DNA from 3 places in the Paenibacillus kandeliae genome. Region 3 is predicted to be linked to each of the others. Evidence: predicted binding sites of a transcription regulator. Region 3 holds the regulator's gene; each other region holds the start of a gene.
The links. The regulator CtsR, encoded in region 3, represses protease genes until heat stress. The targets are predictions, from matches to a motif close to ATGGTCAATAAAGGTCAAACA.
Positions count from the first base shown of each region.

Region 1: a site for CtsR is predicted at 5,390-5,410, ahead of ABXR35_RS03890 (ATP-dependent Clp protease ATP-binding subunit). Genes of this name have one in related genera too.
Region 2: a site for CtsR is predicted at 8,742-8,762, ahead of clpP (ATP-dependent Clp endopeptidase proteolytic subunit ClpP). Genes of this name have one in related genera too.

Region 1 is NZ_JBFDUZ010000001.1:879,194-889,821, forward strand. Features, by position in the region: gene ABXR35_RS03870 (glycoside hydrolase family 1 protein) at 50-1,528, shown strand; gene ABXR35_RS03875 (acid phosphatase) at 1,854-3,638, shown strand; gene ABXR35_RS03880 (hypothetical protein) at 3,797-4,156, shown strand; gene ABXR35_RS03885 (VOC family protein) at 4,346-5,182, shown strand; gene ABXR35_RS03890 (ATP-dependent Clp protease ATP-binding subunit) at 5,648-7,813, shown strand; gene ABXR35_RS03895 (polysaccharide deacetylase family protein) at 7,979-9,070, opposite strand; gene ABXR35_RS03900 (adenine deaminase) at 9,194-10,628, opposite strand, start outside.
Region 2 is NZ_JBFDUZ010000002.1:32,818-43,445, forward strand. Features, by position in the region: gene ABXR35_RS13985 (SIMPL domain-containing protein) at 1-42, shown strand, start outside; gene ABXR35_RS13990 (PdaC/SigV domain-containing protein) at 450-1,628, shown strand; gene ABXR35_RS13995 (PdaC/SigV domain-containing protein) at 1,950-3,164, shown strand; gene ABXR35_RS14000 (stalk domain-containing protein) at 3,183-4,358, shown strand; gene ABXR35_RS14005 (PdaC/SigV domain-containing protein) at 4,620-5,816, shown strand; gene ABXR35_RS14010 (glycoside hydrolase family 35 protein) at 6,080-7,861, shown strand; gene clpP (ATP-dependent Clp endopeptidase proteolytic subunit ClpP) at 8,030-8,626, opposite strand; tRNA gene ABXR35_RS14020 (tRNA-Arg) at 9,009-9,083, opposite strand; gene ABXR35_RS14025 (sugar-binding transcriptional regulator) at 9,329-10,357, shown strand; gene gap (type I glyceraldehyde-3-phosphate dehydrogenase) at 10,558-10,628, shown strand, end outside.
Region 3 is NZ_JBFDUZ010000008.1:9,152-19,779, forward strand. Features, by position in the region: gene ABXR35_RS22765 (hypothetical protein) at 1-341, shown strand, start outside; gene ABXR35_RS22770 (metallophosphoesterase family protein) at 467-1,390, shown strand; gene ABXR35_RS22775 (CtsR family transcriptional regulator) at 1,691-2,149, shown strand; gene mcsA (protein-arginine kinase activator protein McsA) at 2,178-2,702, shown strand; gene mcsB (protein arginine kinase) at 2,716-3,789, shown strand; gene clpC (ATP-dependent protease ATP-binding subunit ClpC) at 3,809-6,280, shown strand; gene radA (DNA repair protein RadA) at 6,547-7,923, shown strand; gene disA (DNA integrity scanning diadenylate cyclase DisA) at 7,936-9,012, shown strand; gene pssA (CDP-diacylglycerol--serine O-phosphatidyltransferase) at 9,073-9,798, shown strand; gene ABXR35_RS22810 (PIN/TRAM domain-containing protein) at 9,909-10,628, shown strand, end outside.

The sequences.
Region 1 (10,628 bases), on a different contig from region 3:
TGCTAAATCGTACGTACCATATCATCCTACAACCAAGGAGGAATGATCGATGAATACAGTTGTGAAGAAGTTTCCTGAACATTTTCTGTGGGGCGGAGCGACCGCAGCCAATCAGCTAGAAGGTGGTTACAATGAATCCGGTAAAGGACTAAGTACCTCCGATATGCTGACCGCGGGTACACATACGACTCGCCGCCGAGTAACATTGGAGCAGGAGGCGGGCAGCAACTATCCAAGTCATGAGGCAATTGATTATTACCATCGGTATGCCGAAGATATTGCGCTGTTCGGCGAGATGGGCTTCAAAGTATTCCGTATGTCTATCGCTTGGTCGCGTATTTTCCCGAATGGCGATGATACGGAGCCGAATGAAGAGGGCTTAAAGTTTTATGATAAAGTATTCGCTGAATTGAAAAAGCATAATATCGAACCACTGGTAACAATCAGCCACTATGAAGCCCCCTTTGCACTAGCGAAACACTATAACGGCTGGACCAACCGCCAGCTGGTGGATTTCTATGTTCGTTATTGCGAAACGTTATTCACTCGCTACAAAGATACCGTCAAATATTGGCTGACCTTTAACGAAATCAATATTTTGACAATGCCATTTGGCTCGTTTCTGGCTGGAGCAATTCCGCCGGAGCAAAGTGAAGAACTGGGTGCGGGACCTGATGATGAGCAGAAGCGATATCAGGCGCTGCATCATCAGTTTATCGCCAGTGCAAAAGCGGTCAAGCTGGGACACGAGATCAATCCTGATTTCCAAATTGGCTGTATGATTGCGTATCTTTGTTCCTATCCGCTAACAGCGAATCCAGACGATGTGCTGCTCGCACAGCAAAAGGATAATCTTACGAATTTCCTGTGCTCCGATGTACAGGTGCGCGGATCGTATCCGGGCTTTGCGAAGCGGTATTTTGCCGAGCAGGGATTGCATATTGCCATGGAAGAGGGAGACGAGCAGATTCTGCGGGATGGTCGTGTGGACTTTTATACATGTAGCTATTACTCGTCCACCTGCGTTAGTGCCGATCCAGAGCAGGAACAGATTGGTGGCAACCTGTCGATGGGTCTAAAAAATCCATATCTCAAAGCAAGCGAGTGGGAATGGCAGATTGATCCGCAAGGGCTACGCTGGTCGATGAACAATATTTACAATCGGTATGGCATTCCGATTATGGTAGTGGAAAATGGTCTGGGTGCAGTGGATACAGTAGAAGCGGACGGCTCCATTCATGACAACTACCGGATTGAGTATCTGAAGCAGCATATTGAAGCGATGAAGGAAGCAATCGCTGACGGTGTGGATCTGGTGGGATATACGCCTTGGGGCTGTATCGATCTGGTGAGTGCCGGAACGGGCGAGATGAAGAAGCGTTATGGCTTTATCTACGTCGATAAGGATAACGATGGCAATGGAACATTGAACCGTTCCCGCAAAGATAGCTTCCATTGGTACAAGCAGGTGATTGCTAGTAACGGAGAGCAGCTGGACCACACAACGGTAGAAGCGCTGAAAGCCTAATCTTTCTTGCATAAATGAGCATTGCCGATATGAGAAATGGTATATAGCTCTGTAATGATGGAGAAGCAATATGGCTCGTTGTAAATAGAGGGATTGGGATACTAGTTATACGGATAAGCAAAAAGAAACGGAAAAAGAAAAGGACGAGGAAAAAGAAAAGTCGGATGGTGCGAGTTCATTGCATCTTCTGGCTTTTCTTTTCGACAAAATGTGATATAAACATGGACAGTTAACAATCCAGCAATCAACCCCCTGTATAGCGTTAACAAATGTACCGTACGATGATCAAGGTACATCTATTCAGATCTAGGGGGAATCATCCAGTATGAAATCATCTACATCCAAACTTATGAAGCTTTCGCTCACGCTGTCGGTACTGGCAGGTACTTTTGGTGGTACTTACGCACATGCGGCAAACGAGCCGTCGAATGTTACTCCGGTGAAGCCATCATGGGGGTATTTTGTCGATACATATCAGAACAATACAAAGGACAAGCTGGCCGTGAATAGCAATCCGGTAATCGGTACTTTGTCTGGCTTTAACAAGCTGTGGACACCGGGGCAGAGCTGGGATTCAGGCACCAAGCTGAACGAGTCCATCTTGAATATGAATATCCAGAAGGTCATCAATATTGCGAACAAGCGCACCGCTGCACAAGAGCAGCAGGCATATCTGGATGATCGTCGCAATCAGAGCTATAGCGTGATGGATGGACTCGGTTCACTAACGGACGTATATCGCAAAGAAGCCGGTGCAACAACGACGGTGACAGATGTACCTGCCGATGCAACCAGTCAGAAGTATGACGATGAAGGCAATAATGCAGGTGATCCCAACTCCAGTCTAGGCAGCGTTGTTGGACTGGTTAATAAGCTGCGTGGTGATTATTCATCCAGTAACCCAGCGAAAAGTTATTTTGGTTATAAGCGTCCCTTCCGTTGGAGCCCAGAAGCAGCTGTTATTCCGACACTTGTGCCGCAGATCAAGTCCGATCCGTCTAGTGATGGAGGCTATCCAAGCGGTCACACCAATGCCGCCTACTTGAGCGCGTTTGCGATGGCATATGCGATACCAGAGCGTTATCAGGAACTGCTGACGAGAGCATCTGAGCTGGGGAATGATCGAATCGTTGCTGGAATGCACTCGCCGTTTGATGTGATGGGTGGTAGAGTGATGGCAACGGCGCTGGCAGCAGGTATTTTGAATGATCCAGCGAATCGGGAATTGAAGCAGGCAGCGTATGCTCAGGCACAAAAGGAATTGATGTCGCAGACCGGTACTGCCAAGGACCGTTTTAGCAACTACCAATCCAACAAGCAGGTGTACACGGAGCGTTTGACATATGGCTTCCCGCAAATCACGGCTTCCAACAAACCGGTTTCCGTTCCAAAAGGTGCTGAAGTCTTACTAGAAACACGCCAACCTTATCTGGATGCTACACAGCGCCGCTGGGTATTGGCAACTACAGGATTGGCTTCTGGTTATCCAGTGCTGGATGATCCAGAAGGCTGGGGACGACTCAATCTGTTCGCCGCAGCTGACGGCTACGGAGCGTTTGTTAGTAATGTTACCGTGACGATGGACGCCTATAAAGGTGGCTTTAACCAAGAAGACAGCTGGCGCAACGCCATTTCCGGCAAAGGTGGTCTGATCAAAAAAGGTACAGGTACGCTACATCTGGCAGGCAAAAACAGCTATACGGGTACAACAACACTGCTCGCTGGTACGCTGGAAGGCGATAACGGCTATGCCTTTGGACGTGGCGATGTGAACAACCAAGGCGGCACACTCGTCGAGAATGTCAAAGGCTGGCTGGTGATCGGTGGAGATTACAAACAATCCGACAAAGGAACCTTGGAGCTGAACATCGGTAGCGCATCCGATCTGCTACAAATTAACGGCAAAGCCAGCTATGGCGGCAAATTGAAGTTGCACTTTGCTAAAGGATACGCTCCAACGAGTATGATCAAAATCATCGCGAGCGATCTATCACGGAAGCATGGCACCTTCGCCTCCATCGAAGCGACAGGATTGCCAAAGGGCTATACAGTGAAGCCAGTCTATAGCAATACAAGCGTAAAAATACAGATTGTGAAAAAGGAAAAATAATGCTCATCTCTCTTTAAATAATCCTATGTCATCCCCCTGTAAAGCCATTTGCAATCTGGGCTTTGCAGGGGGATAATTTATGGAATGGGCATCTATCATCATGAGCTATATAGTGTCAGTCAAACGCTAGATCAGATAACATCCAAGGGGGATTGTACATGTATTCGACATTGCGTTATACATTAGAAAGCAATGGTACTACATATGAGAATGACAGTCTTCAAGCATCGCTGTTCGTCGATCTGATTACAAATCTGGATGTGCAGGATTATATCGTGCTGGAGCCGTCAGAGCCGATCGAAGGAAGTATATATATGCAGATGGCTGCATTGGAGCAAGATGGGCAGATGGTGGCAGAGATTCGTTTCATCAACAATCAGATGAAAAACGGATTTCAGCATTATAGCTATACAACCTCGGATCGAACGATAATGATTCGCTATATTCTGGATTACTGGGGTCATCAGCGATTGCCCAATCTAGAAGCTTGGCAGGATGTGACGGATGAATTTACTTGATGAAGAGGGTATAGACATATATAAGATTTTACCGATGTACGTGTCGTCAATATGAATTTGGTTAATTATTGTTAGAAATAGACTGCCGTTGTTAAGCGACGTTGTGAAGTGACGTGTCAGACTGCTTCATGATCAGATAAGCTGCAAACGTCTGCTCAATCAACGATCAAACGTGGAAGGCGAGGACCAATGATGAGTGAACATCGCGAGAATGATGCAACATGTACCAATACAGCTGGGCATCCGCTACGCTGGGATCATACGGTTCATTATGTCAATAATCTAGATGAAGCGATTGATACATTTCAGCAATATGGGCTGCATGCTTTTCGCGGCGGATCGCATCCAAAGTGGGGAACGTACAATGCGCTCAGTTATTTTGGGCTAGAATATGTAGAGTTTCTCGGTGTTGAGGATCGAGATAAGGTGCAGGCTGCTGATCCTGCTCATGTTGTTGTGCGCGATGCGCTGACTGAACTTCCCGTGCATCAGCGTTTTAGTCGGGTAGCCATACGTACGGATGATATTGAGGCGGTGTGGCAATCCTTGAAGCAGCATGAATTGCAGTTGTCGGAGATTCTGGATGGTGAACGCCGCGATGCATCTGGTAATCTCATTCAATGGCGGATGTTTATGATTGGCGGTGATTTTGAAGGATTGCCGTATCCATTTTTTATTCAATGGAGTGGCGAGGATGAGCAGCGATTGGATCAACTAACGAGAGCTGGCTTGGTTGCACCGCATCCTGCTGGGGATACGGAATTGTTGTCAGCCTTGTTCGGCGTTGTCCATCCAGAGGCTGCCGCAAATCACTGGCATGAACTGTTTGGGTTAGAAAAGGAATCGTCTGCACCGAACACACTGCGAATCGGTAAGCATTATTTCAGCTTTGTACAGGCAGTAGAGCCGGGCATCACGGCATTGACCTTCCGCACGAACGCCGAATCATTACTAGCACGCGCGATCGAGATCGGCGGCGGACAGTATCGCTTTATCGCATCCGATGTAGAGCTGGATAGCTTGTGATCATGTAAAAGAAGGGAAATAGACAGTCGTTAGTTTCATACGCAAAAGCCTCTATCGCTGGAGATAGAGGCTTTTGCGTATGGATATAAGTAGAATAAATTGCATGCAAATTTATTTTCAGAAACTATCTATAATCTATTGACTTCTCCTACAGAAGAGTTATAATAGTCAAAGAAAGTCAAAGTCAGAACACATTGATCAAACGTCAAACTGACCTTTCCTGATCAATGAAAGATCTATTCTTGGATCACTGTTCTGCATCGTCGCAATAGTATATGATTGCGCCCGCCGATCCTTATCGTGGTAGAAGATACTTCAAGTGTTGTAATACATCTTATGTGAACAACCAATACCATATTCCTACAACCCGACGGACAGCGGTTCTATCCTTTTCGCATCATCCGGTGAATACCGGCACTCTCCCGTCTACGTACGGATTCTTATTTACGAAAGGGGCAAATTTTTATGCGTTGTCAACATTGTAATCAGAATGAAGCTACAGTAGGGCTTCAATTCACAATTAATCATAAATCCGAGAAAATGGTACTGTGCCAAGACTGCTATGCCAAAATGAATAGTGGTGTTCCATTCGCAGCTGGCTTTGGTCCTTCTCCTAACGGCATGTCGTCCATCGACGAGCTGTTCAAAAGCTTGCTACAGCCCAATGCCCGCTCCAACGGTGCAGCATCTAACGATAATCAAGCAGCAGGTCGCACAGCTTCATCCCGCAATGGTGGGAATGGTCTGCTGGATCAATTGGGACGCAACCTGAATGATGCCGCTCGCAATGGCAAAATCGATACCGTTATCGGGCGTGATGAAGAGATCGAGCGTGTTATCGAAATTCTTAACCGTCGTAACAAAAATAACCCCGTCCTGATCGGTGAACCGGGCGTTGGTAAAACCGCAATTGCCGAAGGTCTGGCACTGCGTATTACCGAGGGGAATGTACCGTCCAAGCTGCTAGGCAAAGAAGTGTATTCCTTGGATGTCGCTTCTCTTGTAGCGGGAACTGGTATCCGTGGACAGTTTGAAGAAAAAGTAAAACAATTGATCGCTGAGCTTCAGGAGCGCGACAATATCCTGCTGTTTATCGACGAGATTCATTTGCTGGTTGGTGCAGGTTCTGCTGAAGGTTCGATGGATGCAGGCAATATACTGAAACCGGTGCTCGCTCGTGGTGATTTGCAAGTGATCGGTGCGACAACACTCAAGGAATATCGTCAGATTGAAAAAGATGCTGCGCTGGAACGTCGTTTCCAACCGGTGATGGTGAATGAGCCAACTGTACAGGAAACTGTCGATATTTTGAAAGGGCTGCGTCCGAAATACGAAGAATTCCACGGTGTACGCTATTCCGATGAAACAATTGCTGCTTGTGTACAGCTATCTCACCGTTATATTCAGGATCGTTTCCTGCCGGACAAAGCGATTGACCTGCTGGACGAAGCCGGTGCTCGCTTGAATCTGAGAGCATCTGTTGGTGACGATAGTCAACTGCGTAGTCGTCTGGAACAGATCAAAGTGGAAAAAGAACAGGCAACAGCTGCTGAACAATACGAACGTGCTGCTGAGCTGCGCGATCAGGAAGCGATTTTGCTGGAAAGTCTGAATAAAGGCATCAGTGCTGGTGAACCAGTGGATGTGCAGGTTGATGACATTCAGCAAATCGTAGAACGCAAAACTGGTATCCCAGTCGGCAAACTGCAACAGGATGAGCAGAGCAAAATGAAACATCTGGCTGCTCGTTTGGAAGACAAAGTTATCGGTCAGCATGAAGCGGTTGAAAAGGTAGCGAGAGCGGTACGTCGTAGCCGTGCCGGGCTGAGACAGCAAAATAAACCGATTGCCTCGTTCCTGTTCGTCGGTCCAACCGGTGTCGGTAAAACGGAATTGTCCAAGTCGCTGGCAGAGGAATTGTTCGGTCAGCAAGATGCTATGATCCGTCTGGATATGAGCGAATATATGGAGAAACATTCCGTGTCCAAACTGATCGGTTCCCCTCCGGGTTATGTCGGTCATGAAGAGGCTGGTCAACTGACCGAGCGTGTACGTCGCAATCCATACAGCATTATCTTGCTGGATGAGATTGAAAAAGCACATCCAGATGTACAGCATATGTTCCTGCAAGTGCTGGACGATGGACGACTGACTGACAGTCAAGGTCGTACCGTCAGCTTCAAGGATACGGTCATCATTATGACCTCCAATGCAGGTATGGCGGAGAAAAAAATCACTGTCGGCTTCTCTGCACCAAAAGCGGATCAGACGCGTTCGATTCTGAGTTCGTTGGGAGCATACTTCCGTCCTGAATTCCTCAACCGGTTTGACGCAATCATTCCATTTGCTTCGCTGAAAGCGGAGGATTTGATTCAGATTGTGGATCATATGCTGAATGATATTCAGACTACGCTGAGCGAGCAAGGCATGACGCTTGATATCTCTGATGAAGCGAAACGCAAATTGTCCGAACTCGGTTATGATCCTGCCTTTGGCGCTCGTCCATTGCGTCGTGTGATTCAGCAGTATGTCGAAGACGGCATCACTGATCTGGTACTGGACGACGAGCAGGTTCGCCGTATTCACGTAACGGTCGAAAATGATACCATTCAAGTGACCAAAGCGGGTTAATAATAGCACTCGTATGAACGGTTTATGTTCATCTGTTAGATATATAATGCAAAAGCACCTTTCCACCAACGCTTCCTGTAGGGAAGACGAAGGGGAAAGGTGCTTTTTATCATACATACAATCCATAGGATGCAATCATCTTTGCATCACATGATCATAACTGTATTATTTGTGTACATCCGTGTCATGAACATCAACCGAACCGATGTCCTCACGACCGCTATGCTGTACCGAATCGGGAATATACAGGTTATGCCCCGGCTGTTTGGTTTCCCAGTAGATCGAAGCAAACAGACGTTGCGGACTGACGAGCGGTGATCCCCCGTTAATACGTGGAATGGCAAACGGATTGTCATCGCGTTTGGCAAGACCGAGTGTTGTTGTAAAGGCATGCTGGATACCAGCATCCTTGACGACCTGCTCGACTTCCGGTGTATACAGTCCATATGGATATGCAAATGTATCAATAGGGTGCTCATTGAGCGGTTTCAGAGAATCCACACACGTAGTCAAATCCTGAGTGATGCGTGCCAGATATTGCTGTGGTGTTTCTTCCACGCCATTCTTTACGAGTGGAGCAGTCAATGCATCGGTCGTTTCGCTTGTTTTGTAATGCAGGTGATTCGTATGCGGCTGTACTTCCATTTTCGGATCTGCCTGGATCATGTCGGTAATCTCCTGCTTGGTCATATGTGGCGTATTGACGATGGCATTTTTGCTAAAGTCACCGGTGATCACGAAGCTGACGCCGGAAATATTGCGTTCCTGCATAATGGGGAATGCAGTGGTATAGAAATTCTCATACCCATCGTCAAATGTAACGAGCACCGCATTTTCTGGTACCGATCCGCCTTTCATATAGGAGCGGAAATCATTTAACGAGATAAAGTTCATGCCTTTGGAGCGCAGAAAATCGAGCTGTGAGGCGAACAGATCCGGTGTGATGATATCGCCGCCTTTTTGCGTGGGGCTAATATCGTGATACATCAGCACAGCGACACGATCTTTGTAAAAGGTTGCCTTCGGAATGGTATTAAATTTCTCAACCGGAGGTAATTCACTTTCCGATAAAGGGGCTGGTGTCGATGCTTGTTCAATCGAGCCGGTAGTTGTGGATGTAGATTGCGTTTGTGTTTGCATAGGGGTGCCGAGGAGCTGCTGCATCGGTCCATTATCCAGATATAGAGCTAGAATAACAGCTGCCGCACCCACAACCAGTCCACCAAGTGTGAATAGAAGTGCTTTAACCCATACCATGCGTGAATTCTCTCCTTTAATGTAGACGTTGGTTTCAATATCCTTTACTCTATATCGGCTCCATTGTTTTCCATGTTGAGAGTGAATCCATACTTGTTATAGGATGTATATCATGTGTATCCATTATTCGTAGATGGCTTGTACATCTGCGGTAGCCTCTACTGGAATATGCCGACTGGATGCAAAATCAAATAATCCTAGATCGGTCAGCTTCAAGGTCGGAATAACCGGTAAGGCAAGGAAAGACAGCATCAGAAACGGATTAAAGTGACGAGCAGCACCGATTTCCAACAGCGCTTGATTCAGTCGCTTGGTCTGCGCATATACTTCCTGATATGGCAGTTCGGACAGAAGACCAGCAATGGATAGTGGAACCGATGCTAGCACTTCCTTACCGGATATTACAGCCAGACCTCCATTCATGCCTACGACGTGCTCAATCGCTAGCAGCAACTCTTCATCCGACGCACCCGCAGCGATCAGATTATGCGAATCATGGGCAACCGTAGATACAATCGCCCCCTTTTTCAATTCAAAGCCTTTCACGATGCCGAGTCCAATATGACCGGTTCCCTGATGACGCTCTACTACTGCTAACTTGAGCAGATCGTTCGTAGTAGACGGGACAAAGTGTCCGTTAGTGATGTCCACCTGTTCCACAGCATGACGGGTAACGATGGAGTTTGGAATAATCTCGATCACATTGCACAATTTGGAATGCAGTGGCAATGCCAGACAGGATAGATCCAACGGCCCGGTATTGCAAGTCGAGAGAGTAGTGGATGAAGAAGCTGATGCGTGTAACAGATCATCGGCTGAGTACTGCATAGCAGCAATGGATGTTGCAACGTCCGCTTCCGAATTGTTCTCATCCGCTTGATGTGGCGAATGAGTATGTGTCATAGCTTCATTTGTAGTAAGGGCAGATTGCTCTGTAGTTGATGCAGAGGTATCAAATGCCTGCTCCACTAATACCGTATCCTGTACAACGGGTTGCCCATTTTTGAAAACGCTATGGATGGTAAGCTGCTCCAGATCGTCGACGATGACCAAATCGGCGATATAACCGGGAGCAATGGCACCTCTGTCGCGTAATCCGTAACATTCTGCTGCATTCAGAGTTGCCATTTGGATCGCAGTCATGGCAGGCAGTCCGTGACGAATCGCCAGTCGTACATTATGATCCACACTGCCTTCATCCAGCAGATCGTCAATCAGCTTGTCATCGGTCACAAATACACAGCGACGCGAATTGTACGGCGTAATCACTGGCAAGATTGCTTCCAGATCCTTTGTCGCTGTACCTTCGCGTACAAGTACATACATGCCCAGCTCTAGCCGTTGCTTGGCTTCTTCAGCATTGATACATTCGTGATCGGTTCGAATACCAGCGGCAACGTACACACTCAGCTGCTCCTTAGCGATGCCTGCTGCATGACCATCAACCAATTTGCCTTGCGTATGGGCAGACGATATTTTTTGAACCATGGAGGCGGAGGCATGGGACAGCGCATGGAAGTCCATCACTTCTGCCAATCCAAGTACACGCGGGTGCTGA
Region 2 (10,628 bases), on a different contig from region 3:
GAGCTGGACGCAACATTAAATGTACAATACGCGATGAAGTAAACAAAAATCAACTTCAGCGCATTCAGCGATTTGAAGTGATATTTCAAAATTGTAAGAACTGATTCAGCGGTTTGTACGCATGTTCAGCCGAACACTCCTACTATAACGATGACACCGTCAAAAAAGTGTAAACCTATGGAAAGTTACAGGTATATACGGAAATAACGGCCACATCGTTTCAGTATACGCTCTGTTTACCAAACCGCGTATATCCGAAAAATGGAAACTTTCTGTTGACAGCAGCATCCACTGACGACAGAAAGTTTCTTTACATTTTTCTTACTTTTGGCTTCATTGACGTGACTATGTTGTCATTCCGTTTTAAGACGTTTGTAAATTACATAGCATGTAATGGGTATATACTGATATACGTTGTCATGGACTTACAAAACAGGGAGAGATCATTTATGAACAAATTTTACAAGCTTAATAACACTACACATTTGAAAAAGCTAGCAGCGATTGTGCTGGCGAGCAGTCTGGCTGCTGTGGGAACCGTAGCCGTTCTGCCGGGGAACGCCACCGTCGCTCAAGCCGCAACAACAAGTACTACTGCGTCCAAATCGGCGATTCATGTCCAAGTAGAAGGCAAAGCTGTTGCTACTCAAGGCATGTTGAGCAAAACAGGCAAAACACTTGTACCGCTCAAAGATGCTGCCAAAGCATTCGGCGCATCGGTCACCTACGATGCCAAAACACATAGTGTCATTGTAAAAAAAGGAAAATTGTCAGCCACATATCAGGTGTATAGCGGTTCCGACGATAATAGCGTATACGTTTCCTTCAATGGCGGTACAGTCGGCGATAACTACGACGGTCAAGTGGTGAAAGGTGTATCGTATGTGGAGATCAAAGCATTGTCCGAGCCATTCGGCTATCGTGCGCTTTGGAATAATGCAACTCGTACCGTGAATCTGACGCAAGCAGGTATGAACGATGTAACGGTAACACCAACGACATTGAACGCCAAAGCTGGCAATGACTACACCGATATTAGCATCGTGTATCCGGTTGTTTCCGGTCTGGACAATGCTACAGCACAAACAGCGATCAACAAAGCGCTGAAAGCACATTTTGACCAATACCTTGCTGCTGTTCAAAAGCAAGCCAAAGAGTTGGGAGCACCAACAAGCAAAAATATGCGTTATGAGATTGATGGTGGCTACAAAATGACGTACAACCAAAACGGTGTCATTAGCTTCCTGCTAACCGATTATCAATATCTGGGCGGCGCACATGGTGATGATGTGCTGACAGGTATGACCTTCTCGCTCAAAGACGGCAAGCTGCTCAAGCTAGATGACCTACTGAAATCCAATACCAACTATCGCCAAGATCTGAAAAAGCTGCTGCAAGCCGATATTCGCAAGCATGCTGACGATATGGGCGTTTCGCTGGAACAGTTCAACGATCTGAGCAAAAGCTCCAGCAAGTATCTTGAGAATTTCTACCTGACTGCTAGCGGCTTCAATGTATTTTTCCAAAAATACGATATTGCTCCGGGTGCAGCAGGCAATCCCGAATTTGAATTCACGTTCAGCCAGCTGCTGAAATCCGGCAGCAATCCGCTGAGTTCATATAAATAACGTAATCAACTGATTCACATGTTCCGTCGTTCGTCTTCGTTTGCATCACCAATCGTGCATCTGCCTGCACGACAATAACATCCTGATTTGACCTGTGCCTCTTATTTGTAAGAATAGAGGCACAGGTTCTTTTTTTATGGCTTCTGGTATCTAGGGATAGAGTCGGTTATTGCTTCTTTACATTTTTATTACTTTTTATGTATAGACTATGACTATATTGTCAATGGGTTTTAAGAGGTTTGTCAATCATAGGGTTGTTATTCTTACTATACTGATAAAGGCTCAAATACATTCTAACCAATAGAACAGGGAGAGACAATTATGAACAAAACATACAAGCTGAATCATACAGGATATTTGAAAAAACTAGCAGCCCTTGTGCTGGCGAGCAGTCTAGCTGCTGTAGGAACGGTGGCTACTCTGCCAGGAAATACACCTGTTGTTCAAGCAGCTGCGGCAAACAACAGTATGGCGAAGTCCGCTATATACATACAAGTAGAAGGCAAGGCGATTCAGGGGCAAGGATTGACTAGCACAACGGGCAAACTAATGGTGCCTTTAAAAGAGGTCGCCAAAGCGATGGGTGCTTCTATTACTTACGATGCGAAGACACATGATATTACCGTGAAAAAACAAAAGGTGGCGGCGAAGTACAACGTGTACAGTCAGACCAAAGGAAACAAAGTAACCGCCGATGCACAAGATGGCGCCTATGTATATTTTAATGGCGGAGCGACGGGTGACAGCTATGACGGTCAGGTGATCAAAGGCGTAGCATATGTCCAAGTCCAAGCAGTATCGGAGCTGTTCGGTTATCGTTCCGTTTGGAACCATGCGACTCATACCGTTAATCTGACACAAGCCGCAATGAATAACGTAACGATTACCCCAACCTCATTAAAAGGGAATATTGATCATAAGCCGACAACACTCAATATTCTGTATCCTGTTGTATCCGGTCTCGATAATCTAGAGGCACAAGCATCCATCAACAAAGCATTGAAAGCATACTTTGACGATCTGATCACTTCCGCTCAAACGTACGCGAAGGAAATTAACACAGATGCTAGCCTAACAGAACTCAAAAAAACTCCGTTTGAGATTGATGGTGGCTACAAAGTGACCTACAACCAGAATGGGGTTATCAGCTTTATGCTGACTGATTATGTATATCTGGGCGGTGCGCATGGTGATACCAGTCCAGAAGGCATGACCTTCTCACTCCAAGACGGCAAGCTGCTCAAGCTAGATGACCTACTGAAATCCAATACCAACTATCGTCAAGATCTGAAAAAACTGCTGCAAGCAGACATTCGCAAGCATGCTGACGATATGGGCGTTTCACTGGAGCAATTCAATGATCGCTACAAAAACTCCAGCACCTATCTGGACAATTTTTACCTGAATGATAGCGGATTTGATGTATTTTTCCAAACATATGATATTTCACCGGGTGCAGCAGGTAATCCGAAGTTCTCGTATACATTCAACCAGCTGTTAAAATCCGGTAGCAATCCGTTTGGCTTCATCCAATAAGCATAGGAGAGAACAACGATGAACCCCTCAAATACAATGAAATCTACAACCTATTGGAAAAAGCTATCTGCGCTGATGTTGGCGAGTAGTCTGACTGTTGTCGGAACCGTAGCCTTTCTGCCGAGCAATGTCTCTGTCGCGCAAGCAGCCATTTCAAGTACGCATCGTTCTACATCTGCTATTCAGGTGCAGGTGGAAGGCAAGGCAGTGCATACGCAAGGGATGTTAAGCCATACAGGCAAGCTGCTCGTACCTCTCAAAGATGTAGCCAAAGCAACCGGCGCATCGGTCACCTATAACGCCAAGACACATATCATAAGCGTGAAACAAGGTGAGCTGTTGGCGACGTATGAAGTGTATAGTGGGACGGGTGATGATGGCGTATACGTTTCTTTTAACGGTGGGACCGTAGGCGACGCATATGAATCACAGATCATCAAGGGTTTGTCGTATGTTGATATCAAAGCATTGTCCGAAACGTTCGGATATCGCGCCTTGTGGAGTCATACGAATCGTACGGTCAATTTGACCAAAGATGGCGTGAATCAGGTAGCCGTCACGCCCACCACCTTGAACACCCTATCCACTAATAGCAATCTCATTATCCATATGGTGTACCCTGTCGTTTCCGGTTTAGACAATGCCGCAGCACAAGCATCTATCAACCAAGCGCTCAAAGATCACTACGACCAGTTTTTGTCGGCAATGCTGAAGCAAACCCATCCATCGGGCGCATCAGCTAAGATGGATGAGAGCGCTGAGATCGATGGCGGCTACAAAGTAACGTATAATCAGAATGGAGTCATCAGCTTTCTGCTAACCAATTATCTGCTCAATGGCAGTGCAAAAGGCGATGATACACTGACAGGCATGACCTTCTCGCTCAAGGATGGCAAGCTGATCCAACTAGACGACATATTGAAATCCAACCCCAACTATCGCCACGATCTGAAAAAGCTGCTGCAAGATGATATCCGCAAGCATGGCGACGAAATGATGGTTTCGTTGAAGCAATTCAACCAGTTAAGCACAAGCTCTAGCGACTATTTGAACAACTTCTATCTGACGGATCAAGGCTTTACCGTGTGTTTCTCCAAATATGCTATTGGACCGGGAGCTGCGGGTCATCCTGAGTTTGCATTTACCTTCCGTCAACTGCTGAAATCGGGGAATCCACTGCGCTCCTATTCATAATGTCACTCACTGATTCACATATTCTGTTGTTCGTTCACTTTTGCATCACGAATTGTGCATTTGCCTATACGACAATCACCTCCTGACTTAGCCTGTCGCGCATCTTTGCCAGAGGTGCGCGGACAGGCTTTTTTTAGCTTTTGATGCTCATTGGTGACTATGTTGTTACCGTGTTTTAAGAAGTTTTTAAATTACCAACCATGTACTGTCTATATACTGAATGGATGTTGCAATCGACTTATTGAACAAGGAGAGAGATTCATGGACCAATCATACAAGCTCAAACAGACAGGCTATATTCAAAAGATAGCCGCACTCGTATTGGCAAGCAGTCTGGCTGCTGCGGGAACAATCGCCATTCTGCCAAGCAATGCTTTTGCTGCTCAAGCAGCGACAACAAGTACATCGAGTAACACGAGCACGACCCAATCAGTTATTGCTATACAGGTGAATGGCAAAGCAATCCGTGCCTCAGCCATACGAAGCAAAGCGGGAAACACGCTAGTACCACTCAAAGATACACTCAGAGCGATGGGCTATACATTAAGCTATAGCAGCAGAACCCAAATGATCACTGCGACCAAAGGGAAAACATCTGCTACCTATGATCTGCATAATCCACTTAGCTCCGGTGACGACGGCGTATATGTTAGCTTTAACAACGGACTGTTCGGTGAACATTACGATTCCAAAATCGTCAAAGGCGTCGCGTATGTACAGGCGCAAGCATTAGCAGAGCCATTTAACTATCTCGTCCTTTCGAGTCATAACAATCGGACGATCAATCTGACACAAGCAGGGATGAACGATATTACGGTAACGCCGACTGCGTTAACCTCCAAAGTCAGCAATGCTAATGCGTCGATTGATATCACCTATCCGGTCATTACTGGTCTGGACAATACTGCTGTCCAAACAGCGATCAATCACCAATTGAAAGATTATTTTCAACAATTTCTGACGAAGCATCAAAAGAAAATCAAAGCGCTTGGTTCTTCTGTATCCAAGGAGAATCGTTACGATGTGATCAGCGGTTATCGCATGACGTATAACCAGAATGGTATTGTCAGCTTTATATTGAGCAATAATCAATTTTTGGGCAATACACAGGGCGATGTTTTGATGGCAAGTATGAATTTTTCTCTGCGTGACGGCAAATTGATTCCACTGGATGATTTGCTAACATCCAATGCCAATTATGAGCAGACATTGAAAACGCTGATCCAGAAGGAGATTCGCAAATCTACCGATTCTCCTAATGATTCCTTGAAAAAGTTTAATGCGCTGAGTGCCACATCAAATGAGTATATGAATAACTATTATCTGACAGACAGCGGCTTCCATATCTTTTTCCAAATCACGGATATTACATCTGGTATGACTGGCAATCCCGACTTCGGATTTACGTTCAATCAAGTCCTGCCATCCGGCACCAATCCGTTGAACGCATATAAATAATCCTGCTTCATCATATAATATGCGCCTTTCGTATTTGATTGCATCCAATCATCATGCGATTTGCCTGCTTCATGAGAATAGCTATATCCGACCTGTGACGCATTTTCACAATCTACATGCGCACAGGTTTCTTTTTTTCGCTGCATATTGTCGGATGATGGTACAATATATGCAGCCAAACGGGTACATAATCTTACTGTATCTCTCTTCATAAACACGGGTACTCCGCCTGTTTGATTCCCAACATAAAGGAGACTGTAGGCATGACACCATTTGATGTGCGTAATGGATCGTTTGTATGGCACGATGAACCGATAACGATCATTTCTGGAGCAATGCACTATTTTCGAATCGTACCAGAATACTGGGAGGATCGTTTGCTGCGCTTGAAGGCAGCCGGTTTTAACTGTGTGGAAACGTATATTCCTTGGAATCTGCATGAGCCTGCGCCGGGAGCATACAACTTTGATGGTATGGCGGATGTAGGTGCTTATATAGAAATAGCCGCTCGACTGGATTTGTGGGTTATTTTGCGTCCGAGCCCGTATATTTGTGCAGAATGGGAATTTGGCGGATTGCCATCTTGGCTGTTAGCTGATCCAAACATGCGTGTTCGATGCAGCTACCCCGGATATTTGCAGGCAATCGACCGCTATTATGATGAGCTGATTCCACGTCTACTGCCGTATCTATGTACAAATGGAGGACCTGTTCTAGCCGTACAGGTGGAGAATGAATACGGCAGCTATGGTAACGATACCGCTTATCTGAAGTATGTACGCGATGCGTTGATCTCGCGTGGGATAGATGTGCTGCTGTTTACATCCGATGGTCCAGAGCATGAGCTGCTGACTGCGGGTCATGTGGAAGGTACGCTAATGACGGTTAATTTTGGCTCCGAGCCAGAGCAGGCATTTCACAAATTGCGCCAGCATCAGCCGGAGCAACCGTTGATGTGCATGGAGTATTGGAATGGCTGGTTTGATCATTGGGGTGAGGAGCATCATGTGCGTGATGCTGGCAATGTGGGCGATGAATTGCGCCGGATGCTGGAAGCAGGCGCGTCGGTTAACTTTTATATGTTCCATGGTGGGACGAATTTTGGCTTTTATAATGGAGCGAATCATATTCAGACGTATGAGCCAACGATTACAAGCTATGACTATAACGCGCTGCTCAGCGAATCGGGGCAGTTTACTAATAAATATCATCTTGTACGGCAGGTGCTGCACGCTTATCGCGGACTGACACCGCCACCACTGCCAGAGCCTATCAAGTCATATGGATATGGCGAGCTAGAATTTACCGAAAGTGTAGGTCTATTTAGCATATTAGATCTGCTCTGCCCTGAACCGGTGTATTCGCCATATCCACTGACAATGGAGGAGCTGGGGCAAAGCTATGGATTTGTACTATATACGACAACTGTCTCCGGTCCATTGCCGAATACGGAATTGTATATTCAAGAAGTGCGTGATCGTGCACAGGTGTTTGTAGATGGTCGCTATGCTGGTGTCATTGACCGTTCTGATCCAGATGCTCAGTCGCTGAAGCTGGACATCGGAGTACAGGGAGCCAGACTTAGCATTTTGGTAGAAAATATGGGGCGGATCAACTACGGTCCACATCTGCTGGATCGTAAAGGTATTACCGAAGGCGTGCGTTTGGGCAATCAGTTTCTATATGATTGGGTGATCTATTCGTTAGATGGACAATTACCGATAGGAGCGGAGTATGCCGCCATATCGTCACGCAATGCGCTGGATACTATGCTAGAGGCAGAGGGTGAGAAACCTACCTTTTACCGGACGACCTTCGAGGTGTCTCAGCGCCGAGATACGTTTCTTGATATGAAGGGCTGGCAAAAAGGGATCGTATACTTGAATGGCTTCAACTTGGGACGATATTGGAATCGTGGACCACAGCGAACGCTGTATATTCCAGCGCCTCTGCTAGTGGAAGGGACGAATGAGTTGATCATATTAGAGCTGCACGGTTCGCATCGTCATCGTGTGCTGCTCACCGACGAGCCGCTTCTGGGCTAATGTAATGTATGAATGTGATGATTCCTATGCAGGTTAGAATATAGAGAGTCATGAATGATATAGCCAATGAAGATTAGCTGCTATTACACTATACGATATACAAAACGACATGCAAAAAAGCTGCAACGGCATCATGCCATTGCAGCTTTTTATATTCCAGCCAGCGTATTACACGCCTTGTGGAGGTGTTTTTTCGATTACCTTATCAATCAGGCCGTATTCAGCAGCATCAGCAGCACTCATGAAGTAGTCACGGTCTGTATCGCGTTCGATACGTTCCAGCGGTTGACCAGTACGATCTGCCAAGATTTTGTTCAGCTTATCGCGCATTTTCAGAATGCGGCGAGCACGGATTTCGATGTCCGTTGCTTGACCTTGCGCACCACCGAGTGGTTGGTGAATCATTACTTCACTGTTTGGCAGCGCGAAGCGTTTGCCTTTAGCGCCTGCATTCAGCAGGAATGCGCCCATACTTGCAGCCATGCCGACACAGATTGTGGACACGTCCGCTTTGATGAATTGCATTGTATCATAAATAGCCATGCCCGCCGTAATGGAACCGCCTGGGCTGTTAATGTACAGATGAATATCTTTTTCTGGGTCTTCGGCTTCCAGGAACAGCATTTGTGCAATAATCGCGTTTGCCACCATATCATTGACTTCGGAACCGAGGAAAATGATACGATCTTTCAACAAACGGGAATAGATATCATAGGCGCGTTCACCGCGGCTGCTCTGTTCAACGACCATTGGGATATAACTCACTAGAAACCCTCCTTAAAATTACGATCATCGTAAATGTTATGAATATAGTGGAATCATAGTCCAAACAATATAAATAATCAATTGTTCTTACCACATTATAGGGTAGTTCAAACTAAAAGTCAAAGAAAGTCAAACTATCCTCTGCAAAAATGCCTAATTTACCTGAAAATGGGTTAATGAAGAAAAGGGCAGCGTTGCAATGTGCTCCTTTTTCCATGGAACCAGTATCATTAGCCGCATAGTAGTGCTGCTTTACCGGCAGATCATACAAAAATAACCAGCATCTGCTGGTTACGTGAATATCTTCTATATAATAATACAGGCTTAACAATTGTCTGATATAACAGTAGAGGGAATGCAATATGTATAAAGTAGAAAGCAATGGCGCGCCCGCCAAGAATCGAACTTGGATCTCAGGCTTCGGAGGCCTACGTCATATCCATTGGACCACGGGCGCATATGAAACAACAGCAAGACTGATTATAGAATAGATAAGTTTAAAAAGCAAGCAATGACCCTGTGAAAAGTGTAACGTAAACCTGCCATAAATAGTTATCGTCTAGACTTGATTCTAAGCCGGAAATTGGTTAATATAGTAGTGGGACTTAAAAAGTTATGCCGGGACGTTTTGAGTCCATATACCCAGCCTGGTTGAAATGAACCAGATTACACTGAGCGAGATAAGTTGCAGGAGTGGAAAGCATGCGAAAATTACTTGAAATACAGAAGCAGCTTCTGCCCGATCTCACCGACGTACTCAAAAAGCGATATGCCATTTTACATCAGGTCATGCTGACGGGATTGGTCGGACGAAGAGCACTTGCATCGTCTCTGGGCATGACGGAGCGCGTCTTGCGCGCCGAAACCGATTTGCTCAAGTCCCAGGGACTGCTGGAGATCGAGAGCACCGGAATGAAAGTCAGCGAAGCGGGCAGACAACTGCTTGACGAGCTGGAACCTATTATGGAAGAATTGCTGGGACTGTCTGCACTGGAGGAACGCATCCGCGATGCCTACGGGTTGCAGCAGGTGGTCATTGTGCCCGGCGATTGCGACACATCTGCAAGTACCAAGCAACATCTTGGACGGGCAGGCGCAAGGGCGCTGCTCAGTGTGATGCGCGAAGATGATATCGTAGCGGTCACCGGCGGTTTTACATTGGCTGAAGTTGCTGAGCAACTCAGTCCGACACTGCCGGCTCCGCTCAAAAATGCCTGGTTCGTTCCGGCAAGAGGCGGACTTGGCGAAAACATGGAATACCAAGCGAACTCCATCGTATCGACGATGGCGAAGCGGGTTGGCGCGCAGTACCGGCTGCTGCATGTGCCTGATCTGCTGCGCAGAGATGCCTACGAGCTGCTGTACGAGGATGAAAATGTACGTGAGATCGTCGAGTTTATCCGGCGCGCACGCATTATCATTCACGGTATCGGTGATGCCATGGAAATGGTACGCCGTCGCCGCTTGGACCCGCAGCTTGTACAGGAAATCCGCAAAGCGGGTGCCGTCGCCGAATCGTTCGGTCACTATTTTAACGAGCAAGGCGAAACGGTCCACCATATGCTGACCCTTGGGTTGCAGCTGGAGGATATCGCCAATGCAGAGGTAGTGATTGGCATCGCTGGTGGTAAGAGCAAGGCACAGTCCATTCATTCCGTGCTCAAATTTGGTCAGGAAGATATTCTGGTCATCGACGAAGCTGCTGCTAGGGAGATCGTCAAGGAACTGTAGTTTCTTCTATAGAGTAAGAACACAGTACCTTTATCCGGCAGCAGCAGGGAAACATTTCCCGATTATACGTACAACGCACTAGGCGTTTGCAGGGTCAAACGCAATCCTATTCTATCATTATCACTGTCTCGACAGATTCAAGCGAATCTTGTCTTGATTGCATAAATTTCATCAAACTTATTTCTGGGAGGAATTCACTCATGGTTAAAGTTGGTATTAACGGTTTTGGACGTATCGGACGTCTGGCATTCCGTCGTATTCAAGACGTAGC
Region 3 (10,628 bases):
GCAATGAGCCGGGCTATTTTTTTGGGACCCATCGACCGGGGGAGGATTTATATACATGTGAAGAATTACTATTTGTCAGCTATGTGGATATGGAATTGCTAATGCCTATCGTGGAAAAGCAGTATCCTCTCACAGATCCGCAAACGGGCGAGGTATATACAGCATTTGATCATTGTTGGGATAACGTGATTGCCGCTTCGGTTTGGAAAGAGATTTTGGATGAGATGGATCGATTTCCGCCAGAAAATGAAGCACATCGCTTATTTATTCAACAAGTTACGGAGTGGATTCGCAAGAGATTACAGTATGCTGACTATATTGTGGTAGAAGGAACGTTATAAATAGCTGGCGACTGTATGATTTGTTTATGATGTTGGATCGAATGAGGATAAAACATTCGGTTTCAATAGCGCTCAGACCTTATCATTCCATGAGTATGTATCTGGTCTAGAAAGAAGGTAATGACATGTTGGAAATTGTACATATTCAGGCAGAGCCGATAGAACAAATTTCTTATCTTGCACCAACTCCGGGAAGTCAGTCGGTTGATCGAAAGCAGCTACCTATTTATAGGGGGACGGTACGAGGATTGCCGGACTGTTTGAAGGCCGTAATCGTCACATCGGATCTACAAGGTGTCATGGAATATACGGCATTTGACGGTATAGGAGGGGAGGTTGAGCGTTTGGCTGATTCTTGTTCTATAACTATGACAGATCAGCAATTTATATCTACCACTGCTCCATCTTCGACTAGACGGCGCTCTCACTTGTTAGGTGAGGCTTTGCCGGAAATGTTAGAACTATTATTGCAAATGGATTGGCCACATATACACAAGGAGCAGGTTATGCTTCTGTTATGTGGAGATTTATATGCAGATGTGCAGAAAAGGGGTGCCAGCGGAAGTCCGATGGCGGTTTGGGAAGCTTTTCAACAAACATTTGTTCATATGGCTGCAGTATCGGGTAATCATGATATTTTTGCAGAGCAAGAGAAGAAGCATATTAATACGCATCAAGAAGCGATATGGATGTTAGAACCTCAATTGCAACAGATGCAAGATTTACATATCGCAGGATTAAGTGGTATTACAGGTAGACCAGATAAACCTAATCGCATGCCAGAACCTGATTTTTTGAAACAATTGGGAAGTCTATTGAGAAAATCGCCGGATGTATTGGTTATGCACCAGGGACCAGATGATCCATCCAACTGTCGTCCAGGGGATCAGAATGTGCGCGTGGAAGTGGAAAAATATAGTCCTGTTCTAATCTGCTGCGGTCATGTCGGCTGGCAGACGGAACAAGGACAAGAGCATTACGCCCGTTTGCAAAATGGAACACAGGTACTTAATGCAGATGGGAAGGTATTTATTCTAGTTGCGGAATGAGAATCCAACAGCTGACATGTAAGCTACGCTGTTGTTATCCTTGTTGATCCCCCTTGGCAAAACGGAATTTTATGGTATAATATTATAAAGTCAAAGAAAGTCAAAGTCAGCGAACAAATATGCCAGTTTATTATCCACGAAATGGATGTGATCCTGCCCGGAAACGCTGTTTTCATTTATTACAGGGATTCTACAATATGTTCGTTTCTGACCATAAAAGATATGGTTAAGTGTTGTTTATGTAGACTTTGATATTATCATTGGCGAATTCATGTTTAACTATACATGGAGGAGGATACAATGCGTAATATCTCCGACATTATCGAACAATATTTGAAACGCATGCTTCAGGAAGGTGAAGGTGCATTGGAGATCCAGCGTAACGATCTGGCTGACCAGTTTTCCTGCGTACCGTCGCAGATTAACTATGTGATCAGTACACGTTTTACGCTGGAAAAGGGCTATCTGGTGGAGAGCAAACGGGGCGGCGGCGGTTATATTCGTATTCGCCGAATCGAGCTTCCGTCACATTCTACCATCCATACCCATATTCACGAAAGTATTGGCCAAGCAATGAGCCAGACGGCAGCAGAAGGGTTAATTTACCAGCTGTTCGAGGCACGGCTGATCTCCAAGCGCGAAGCAGAGATGATGCGTGCGGTGGTGTGCAGGGATGTTATTTCACTCAATCTTCCCTATCGGGATGAAGTCCGTGCACGAATGATGAAGGCCATGCTGATCTCATTGCTTGGGTCTTGATCATAGGGAAGAAGGGAGGCATAGCGATATGATTTGTCAGGAATGCCAGCAACGGCCGGCAACCCTTCATTTCACCAAGATCGTAAATGGGGAGAAGACGGAATTCCACATTTGCGAACATTGTGCTCATGAAAAAGGGGAGCTGATTCCAGGCACTTCCGGTGGATTTTCTATTCACAATCTATTATCGGGATTGATGGATTTTGATTCCAGCAACAAAGCCAAAGCGGCAGGTACCCTTGCCCAACAGCTGCAATGCCCGGAATGCGGCATGACCTATGCCCAATTCCGTAAGCTGGGACGCTTTGGATGCAGTTCCTGTTATCCTACCTTTGACCGTCAGCTTGATCCATTGTTGAAGCGGGTTCATGGCAGTACTGCTCATGCGGGTAAGTTGCCAGAGCGCGCCGGTGTACAGATCAAAGCAAGACGACAGGTGCATGAGCTGCGTCATGAGATGCAGCAACGCATTGCCGAAGAGGAATTTGAGCAGGCTGCCCAGCTGCGCGATCAGATTCGCGAGCTGGAAAAGCAAATTTCACAGGAGTCGTAAGGAGGAATGACGTATGCCGGGTCTCCGTTTTACTGAAAAGCCTTTGAGCGAATGGATGCAAAAGGGCGGAGATTATTCGGATGTTGTCATCAGCAGCCGGGTACGTATTGCCCGTAATCTGGTGCATCAGCCATTCCCGATTGTGTCTTCCGAAGAACAGGCTGAGCAGGTACGTCAGCAGCTCACAGCTGCGCTGCAGGACGAAGGTATACAGGCACTTGGACCGTTTGAGCCGATTGTACTGGGCGAACTGAATGACGTCGACAAGGAAGTACTGATGGAAAAGCATTTGATCAGTCCTAATCTGATCAATGATTCCAAAGCAGGGGCTGTATTGTTGACGGATGATGAAGCGGTCAGCATTATGCTGAATGAGGAAGATCATTTGCGTATTCAGTGTCTGTATCCGGGTTTTCAGCTACAGGAAGCATGGCAGCGGGCGTCACAGATCGACGATGCTTTTGAAAAGGTAGTCGATTATGCCTTTGACGACCGACGCGGGTATCTGACCAGCTGTCCGACCAATCTAGGTACGGGACTGCGTGCATCGGTGATGCTGCATTTGCCAGCATTGACCATTCTCAATCAGGTCGGTCGTATTTTATCGGCGGTATCTCAGGTTGGTTTGGCGATCCGTGGATTGTACGGCGAAGGCAGTGAAGCGATCGGGAATATGTTTCAAATTTCCAATCAGATTACGCTTGGATTGTCCGAAGATGAGATTATCGACAATCTACGTAGTGTGGTTATGCAAATTATCGAATACGAGCAGCATGCGCGTAGTCGCTTGCTGACCGAATCGAAGCTGCGCATTACCGACCGCATCATGCGTTCATACGGCATTTTGTCGTATGCAACGATGATGGATGCGAAGGAAGCTTTTCAGCGCATTTCGGATGTGCGGCTTGGAGTAGATCTGGGGTTGATTGATCGGGCATCCGTCGTTCAGATGAACGAATTGCTGATTATGACACAACCGGGTTTCCTTCAGAAAACGTTCGGTGTTAAAATGGGATCAGGAGAACGCGATATGTACAGGGCGCAGCTGATCCGCGATACATTGGGTAATGTACACGTAGAAGACTAAACCGTGGAGGTGCTTCAATATGATGTTTGGCAGATTTACGGAGCGAGCGCAAAAAGTCCTGGCATTGGCTCAGGAGGAAGCGGTTCGTCTCGGTCACAATAACATCGGTACAGAGCATATTTTGCTTGGATTGATTCGTGAAGGCGAAGGCATCGCTGCTAAAGCGCTGATCGGTCTAGGTCTTGGACTTGAGAAAATTCAGGATGAGGTAGAATCGCTGATTGGTCGTGGTCAAGAGCAACCTACGAATATCGCGTATACCCCACGTGCAAAAAAGGTTATCGAACTTTCGATGGACGAAGCGCGTAAGCTTGGTCATACGTATGTTGGCACAGAGCATATCCTGCTCGGTCTGATCCGCGAAGGAGAAGGCGTAGCAGCACGCGTATTGAACAATCTGGGTATCAGTCTGAACAAGGCGCGTCAGCAAGTGTTGCAGCTGCTTGGTAGCAATGAAGCCGTATCAAGTCACCATGGCACACCTGCCAATGTGAGCACGCCAACGCTGGACAGTCTGGCACGCGATCTGACTGCCATTGCGAAGGACAGCAATCTAGACCCTGTTATTGGTCGTAGCAAAGAAATTGAGCGCGTGATTCAAGTTCTGAGCCGTCGTACCAAAAACAACCCGGTACTAATCGGTGAGCCGGGCGTTGGTAAAACAGCCATCGCCGAAGGTCTAGCACAAAAGATTATCAACAACGAAATTCCAGAAACATTGCGTGACAAGCGCGTTATGACATTGGATATGGGTTCAGTTGTTGCAGGTACCAAATATCGCGGTGAGTTTGAAGACCGCCTCAAAAAAATCATGGACGAAATTCGCCAAGCTGGCAATATCGTACTGTTCATTGATGAGCTGCATACGCTGATCGGTGCTGGTGGCGCAGAAGGTGCGATTGACGCATCCAACATTCTGAAGCCTGCACTGGCTCGTGGTGAGCTGCAATGTATCGGTGCAACTACGCTGGACGAGTATCGTAAATATATCGAAAAAGATGCTGCGCTGGAGCGTCGTTTCCAACCGATTACGGTGGATCAGCCGTCACCAGAAGAAGCGGTTCAGATCCTGATGGGTCTGCGTGACCGTTACGAAGCGCATCACCGTGTAAAAATTACCGATGAAGCGATTGAACAGGCTGTGAAGCTGTCCGATCGTTATATCACAGACCGCTTCCTGCCGGATAAAGCGATCGATCTGATCGACGAAGCAGGTTCCAAAGTAAGACTGAACTCGTATACTGTACCGCCAAATCTCAAACAACTGGAAAGCCGTCTGGAAGATATCCGTAAGGAAAAAGACGCGGCTGTACAAAGTCAGGAGTTTGAAAAAGCGGCAGCACTGCGCGATACGGAGCAAAAGATTCGCGAAGAGCTGGATACAACCAAAAACCAGTGGAAAGAAAAACAAGGTCGTACCGATTCCGAGGTTACACCGGAAGATATCGCCGACATTGTTGCCAACTGGACAGGTATTCCGGTAACGAAGCTGAAAGAAGAAGAAACCGATCGTTTGCTCAACATGGAAAGCCTGCTGCATGAGCGCGTAATCGGTCAGGATGAAGCGGTAGTGGCTGTCAGCCGTGCGATCCGTCGTGCTCGCGCTGGTCTGAAGGATCCGAAGCGTCCAATGGGTTCGTTTATCTTCCTCGGCCCTACCGGTGTTGGTAAAACGGAGCTAGCTCGTGCGCTTGCGGAATCGATGTTTGGTGATGAGAATGCAATCATCCGTATCGATATGTCCGAGTATATGGAGAAACATTCGACTTCCCGTCTGGTTGGTGCGCCTCCGGGATATGTAGGCTACGAAGAAGGCGGTCAATTGACCGAAAAAGTACGCCGTAAACCATATTCCGTTGTCCTGCTGGATGAGATCGAAAAAGCTCACCCAGAAGTGTTCAACATTCTGTTGCAAGTACTGGAAGATGGTCGTCTGACTGATTCCAAAGGACGTGTTGTCGATTTCCGCAATACGCTGATCATTCTGACTTCCAACGTAGGGGCAGAAGCGATTCGCCGTAATACAACGCTGGGCTTTACCGCAGCGGTCGATTCCGGTGCCGAGTACAACAACATGAAGGGCAAAGTGACCGACGAGCTGAAACGTCACTTCCGTCCAGAGTTCCTGAACCGGATCGACGATGTGATCGTATTCCACTCGCTGGAAGAAAAACACATTGCCGAGATCGTTACACTCATGTCGGAAGAGCTGCGCAAGCGTCTGCGTGAATATGCAGTCGACTTTACACTCACCGATTCGGCGAAAGCATTCCTTGCCAAAGAGGGCTTCGACCCTGCTTATGGTGCACGCCCACTGCGTCGTGCAATTCAAAAGCACATCGAGGATCGTCTGTCCGAGGAACTGCTGACCGGCAGCGTCAAAAAAGGCGATACCCTGCTGATCGACGAAAAAGAAGGCACACTGTCTGTAGAAAAAGTAACTCCTTCTCAAGAAAGTGACAGTGTTTCCGCAAACGAAGCAAAATCCTGATAAACGCAGCTCAGTCATCGAAAAGGCAACTTTTCTACATGAGACTGCTATCACCATAGCAACTTTACCCGCCCCTATGCGTATGTATAGACGCTGAGGCGATACGAAAGCATCGTTAAAATAAAGGTTGGTTTCGAAGGCAAATATGCCCTCGGAACCAGCCTTTTTAATGTTATAATGTAAATAGACTGCAAAATCTTGTCTGTTGCAGAACAGAGGTTTTTCAAATTCAACGTGATTTAGCGTATATATAGAAAGGGACGTCCATGGCAAAAGTAAAAACAAAATTTTTCTGTACCGACTGCGGCTATGAATCGCCCAAATGGTATGGCAAATGTCCGGGTTGTCAGGCTTGGAACACCATGATTGAAGAAAAGGAAACGTCGGCTGTCAAAACACAGGGCATGAATTCCAGCCTATTCCAAACGCCAACATCGGTTAAGCCGCAGGCGATTACGGAAGTGGAAGCTGGTCAAGAACCGCGCATCCAAACCGGTATTCATGAGCTGAACCGTGTACTTGGTGGCGGTATAGTGCCAGGCTCGCTTGTACTGGTAGGTGGCGATCCGGGGATTGGTAAATCGACGCTGCTGCTGCAAACGTCACATGCGCTGGCAGTCAAAGGGCTGCGAGTACTGTACATTTCCGGTGAGGAATCGGTACGTCAGACCAAGCTGCGCGCCGAGCGTCTCGGTGCGCTATCCAATGAGCTATTTGTGTTGTGTGAAAGCAATATGGAGCTGATTGAGGAAGCGATTGATAGCCTCAATCCGAATTTTCTTGTCATCGACTCTATCCAAACGGTATATCAGCCGGAAGTAACGAGTGCACCGGGTAGTGTGTCTCAGGTGCGTGAATGTACATCGCGATTTATGCGGATTGCCAAAATTCGCGGGATCGCTACTGTGCTGGTCGGTCACGTGACCAAAGAAGGTGCGATTGCCGGTCCACGGATGCTGGAGCATATGGTAGACTGCGTGCTGTATTTTGAAGGTGAGCGTCATCATACGTATCGACTGCTGCGTGCGGTGAAGAACCGGTTTGGCTCGACGAATGAGATGGGTATTTTTGAAATGCATGAGGAAGGCTTGACCGAGGTATCGAATCCCTCGGAGTTGTTCTTGTCCGAACGCTCAGCAGGTGCAGCAGGCTCTACGGTAATTGCTAGCATGGAGGGAACGCGTCCAATGTTGGTTGAGATGCAGGCGCTGGTAGCGGCAACGCATTTTCCTTCGCCACGCCGAATGGGTACAGGAGTCGATAACAATCGTCTCGCGCTGATTATCGCCGTACTGGAAAAGCGGATGGGCTTGTTTTTGCAAAATCAGGATGCTTATCTGAATGTAGCCGGTGGTGTGCGATTGGATGAGCCTGCCGTCGACCTTGCCATTGCGGTCAGTCTGGCTTCCAGCTTCCGTGATGCACCAACCAAGCCGGATGATGTGGTATTCGGGGAAATTGGTCTAACTGGTGAGGTTCGCGGGGTATCGCGCGCGGAGCAGCGGGTCAAGGAAGCGGCAAAATTAGGCTTTAAACGTGTTATTATGCCGGAGAAAAGCCTGAAAGGCTGGACCCATCCTAAGGATATTAAACTGATCGGAGTAAATACGATAGCGGAAGCATTAAAAGCTGCATTGGACTAGGAGGAACAGTTGATGAAAGAGCTCAGCCAGGCTGAGAAAATAAATCGTTTATTGAAAATGGTTGCACCCGGTACTGCATTTCGCGACGGTCTGGAAAACGTGCTACGTGCCAAAACAGGCGGACTGATCGTTGTTGGTTCGACACCGCAAGTAATGAATGTGGTCGATGGCGGCTTTTCCATCGATTGCGAATTTTCGCCCAACTATTTGTACGAGCTGGCGAAAATGGATGGGGCGATCATCCTGAGCGATGATCTGAAGCGAATCCTGTATGCGAATACGCAGTTGATTCCCGATTCCTCCATTTCCTCGATTGAGACGGGGATTCGTCACCGGACGGCAGAGCGTGTTGCCAAGCAGACAGGCGAGCTAGTGATTTCCATTTCGCAGCGTCGGAATATTATCACCCTGTATAAAGGCAATCTGCGCTATGCACTCAAGGAAATTGGTGTGATTTTGACCAAAGCGAATCAAGCCATTCAGACGCTGGAACGGTATCAGGTCGTGCTCAAGCAGGCATTGACGAACCTGACCGCTTCCGAGTTTGAGCAGATGGTGACAATTGCTGAGGTGATCGGCGTCGTGCAACGGGTGGAAATGGTGCTGCGTATTCAAACCGAGATCAGTCGCTATGTCACCGAGTTAGGCGCCGAAGGTCGTCTAATCTCCATGCAAATGGATGAGCTGGTTGGCAATACGGAAGAAGAGTTCCGTCTGCTGCTCAAAGATTACGGTCGTGATATTAGCGAGGAAAGATTGGACGAAATCGTTAACGGATTGAAGCGAATTACCGATAATGAGCTAATGGACGTCAACCAGATTGTAAAAATGCTCGGCTATCCGATGGCAGCTGCCCAATCGGAGGAAGTCGTTCCGTCACGCGGTTACCGTGTGCTGAACAAAATTCCACGTTTGCCGAATGTGATTATTAATAATCTGGTGGAACGGTTTGCCGCTCTACACCATGTAATCTCTGCTAGCATTGATGAGCTGGATGAAGTGGATGGTATCGGTGAAGTACGCGCACGTACGATTCGTGCCGGTCTGGAACGCATCCAGGAGCAAGTATTTATTGACAGACAAATCTAAAAGCGATAGAATCGTAGAGTTAATTGGTTAATATATCCATCTTTGAGGTGACAAGACAAAATGATTACAAAATCAATTCCAAACCTGTGTACGCTATTTAACCTGGGACTTGGAATGTTGGCTATTTTACTGGCGCTGCACGATAACTACAGCCTTGCGGCAGTCATGGTTATTGTGGCGATGTTAATGGATGGTCTGGACGGACGGATGGCACGCGCGCTTAATGCGCAGAGCGAGTTGGGGAAGGAACTGGATTCCCTGTCTGACCTTGTTTCATTTGGTGTAGCTCCAATCGTCATCATGTACGATATGGTATTCAAAGACATTAACCCAGTTCTCGCGATCTCTGCTGCTCTGATTTTCCCGATGTGTGGAGCGATGCGTCTGGCGAGATTTAATGTCAAAGCCGGCGTACCGGGTTACTTTACCGGATTGCCTATTCCAGCTGCTGGTGGTGTACTGGCAACGCTCTCGCTATTCCATAATGAAGTTTCTACGCCCTATATGATTATCAGTACGTTTATGCTCTCGTATCTGATGGTCAGTCAGGTGAAATATCCGAATTTCAAAAAAGTCGGTATTCCGAAAAAAGCCCTCTGGCTCGCTCCGGTTGTGGTCGCTGCCGGTGTGGTGATTGCAATCATGTTCCCCGATCAGGTATCCAAACTGATCTTCGTACCGCTAGCAGCGTATGCGCTGTATGGCTTCAAACAGAATATTCGAAGACTGATGCGCCGTCATGCCCGTCGTGATGATGAGAATCGTTCCAAAGAATCGCTTCGCTAAGCGATCGACGGCCCAGCAAATAGATAATGAAAAAGCATTTATTTCTCTACTTCTAAAGGGGAATGAATGCTTTTTTTATGCACTTTATTACAATCAAAGGGGATGGACAGATGATGGAACAATGGATGTCGTGGATGGCAATGCTGGCAGGAAAGCCGGATACTCCGGGAATAATGGCTATTCATATTGGAATGATCGTAGTAGCAGCGATACTACTGTCATTGCTCATTCGCCGCCTGCTGGTGCTGATTGAGCGTCAGCGAGTACAGGTGTTAGCATTACCAGCAGAAAAGGTGCTGGCTGCATCGTTTGGCTTGCTCATTGGTTTGCTGATTGGCTGGCTTGGTGCTCTGGTGATTGCGTGGTGGCCAAGCGTGTATGAGATTGTGCGAACCTTTTTGATGCTGACACTAGGCTATTTAGGGCTGCGTATTGGATATGAACGCGCAGGAGAACTGTTATATCCAGAGCATCGCCGAGTGCGATATACTGCCGATTATGGTCAGCCTATATCGAAGGATAGCGAGAAGGTAGTTAAGGAATTACCGGACGGTGCGCAGGAGGTTGATCTCATGGCATCGAGAATGCCTGCAATTAGTATCATGGATGCGAATATCGCAATTGATGGTAGAATTGAAGGCATTATCGCCTGCGGCTTTGTGCAGGGAATCGTGATTGTACCTGATTTTATCGTACAGGAACTGCAAGCCATTGCCGATTCCGCTGATACGTTACGTCGACAACGTGGCAAAAAAGGGCTAGATACACTTACCAAATTGCGCGATCAGTCGGGCATTGAGTTAGAGGTCGCATCCACACATTATTCTAAC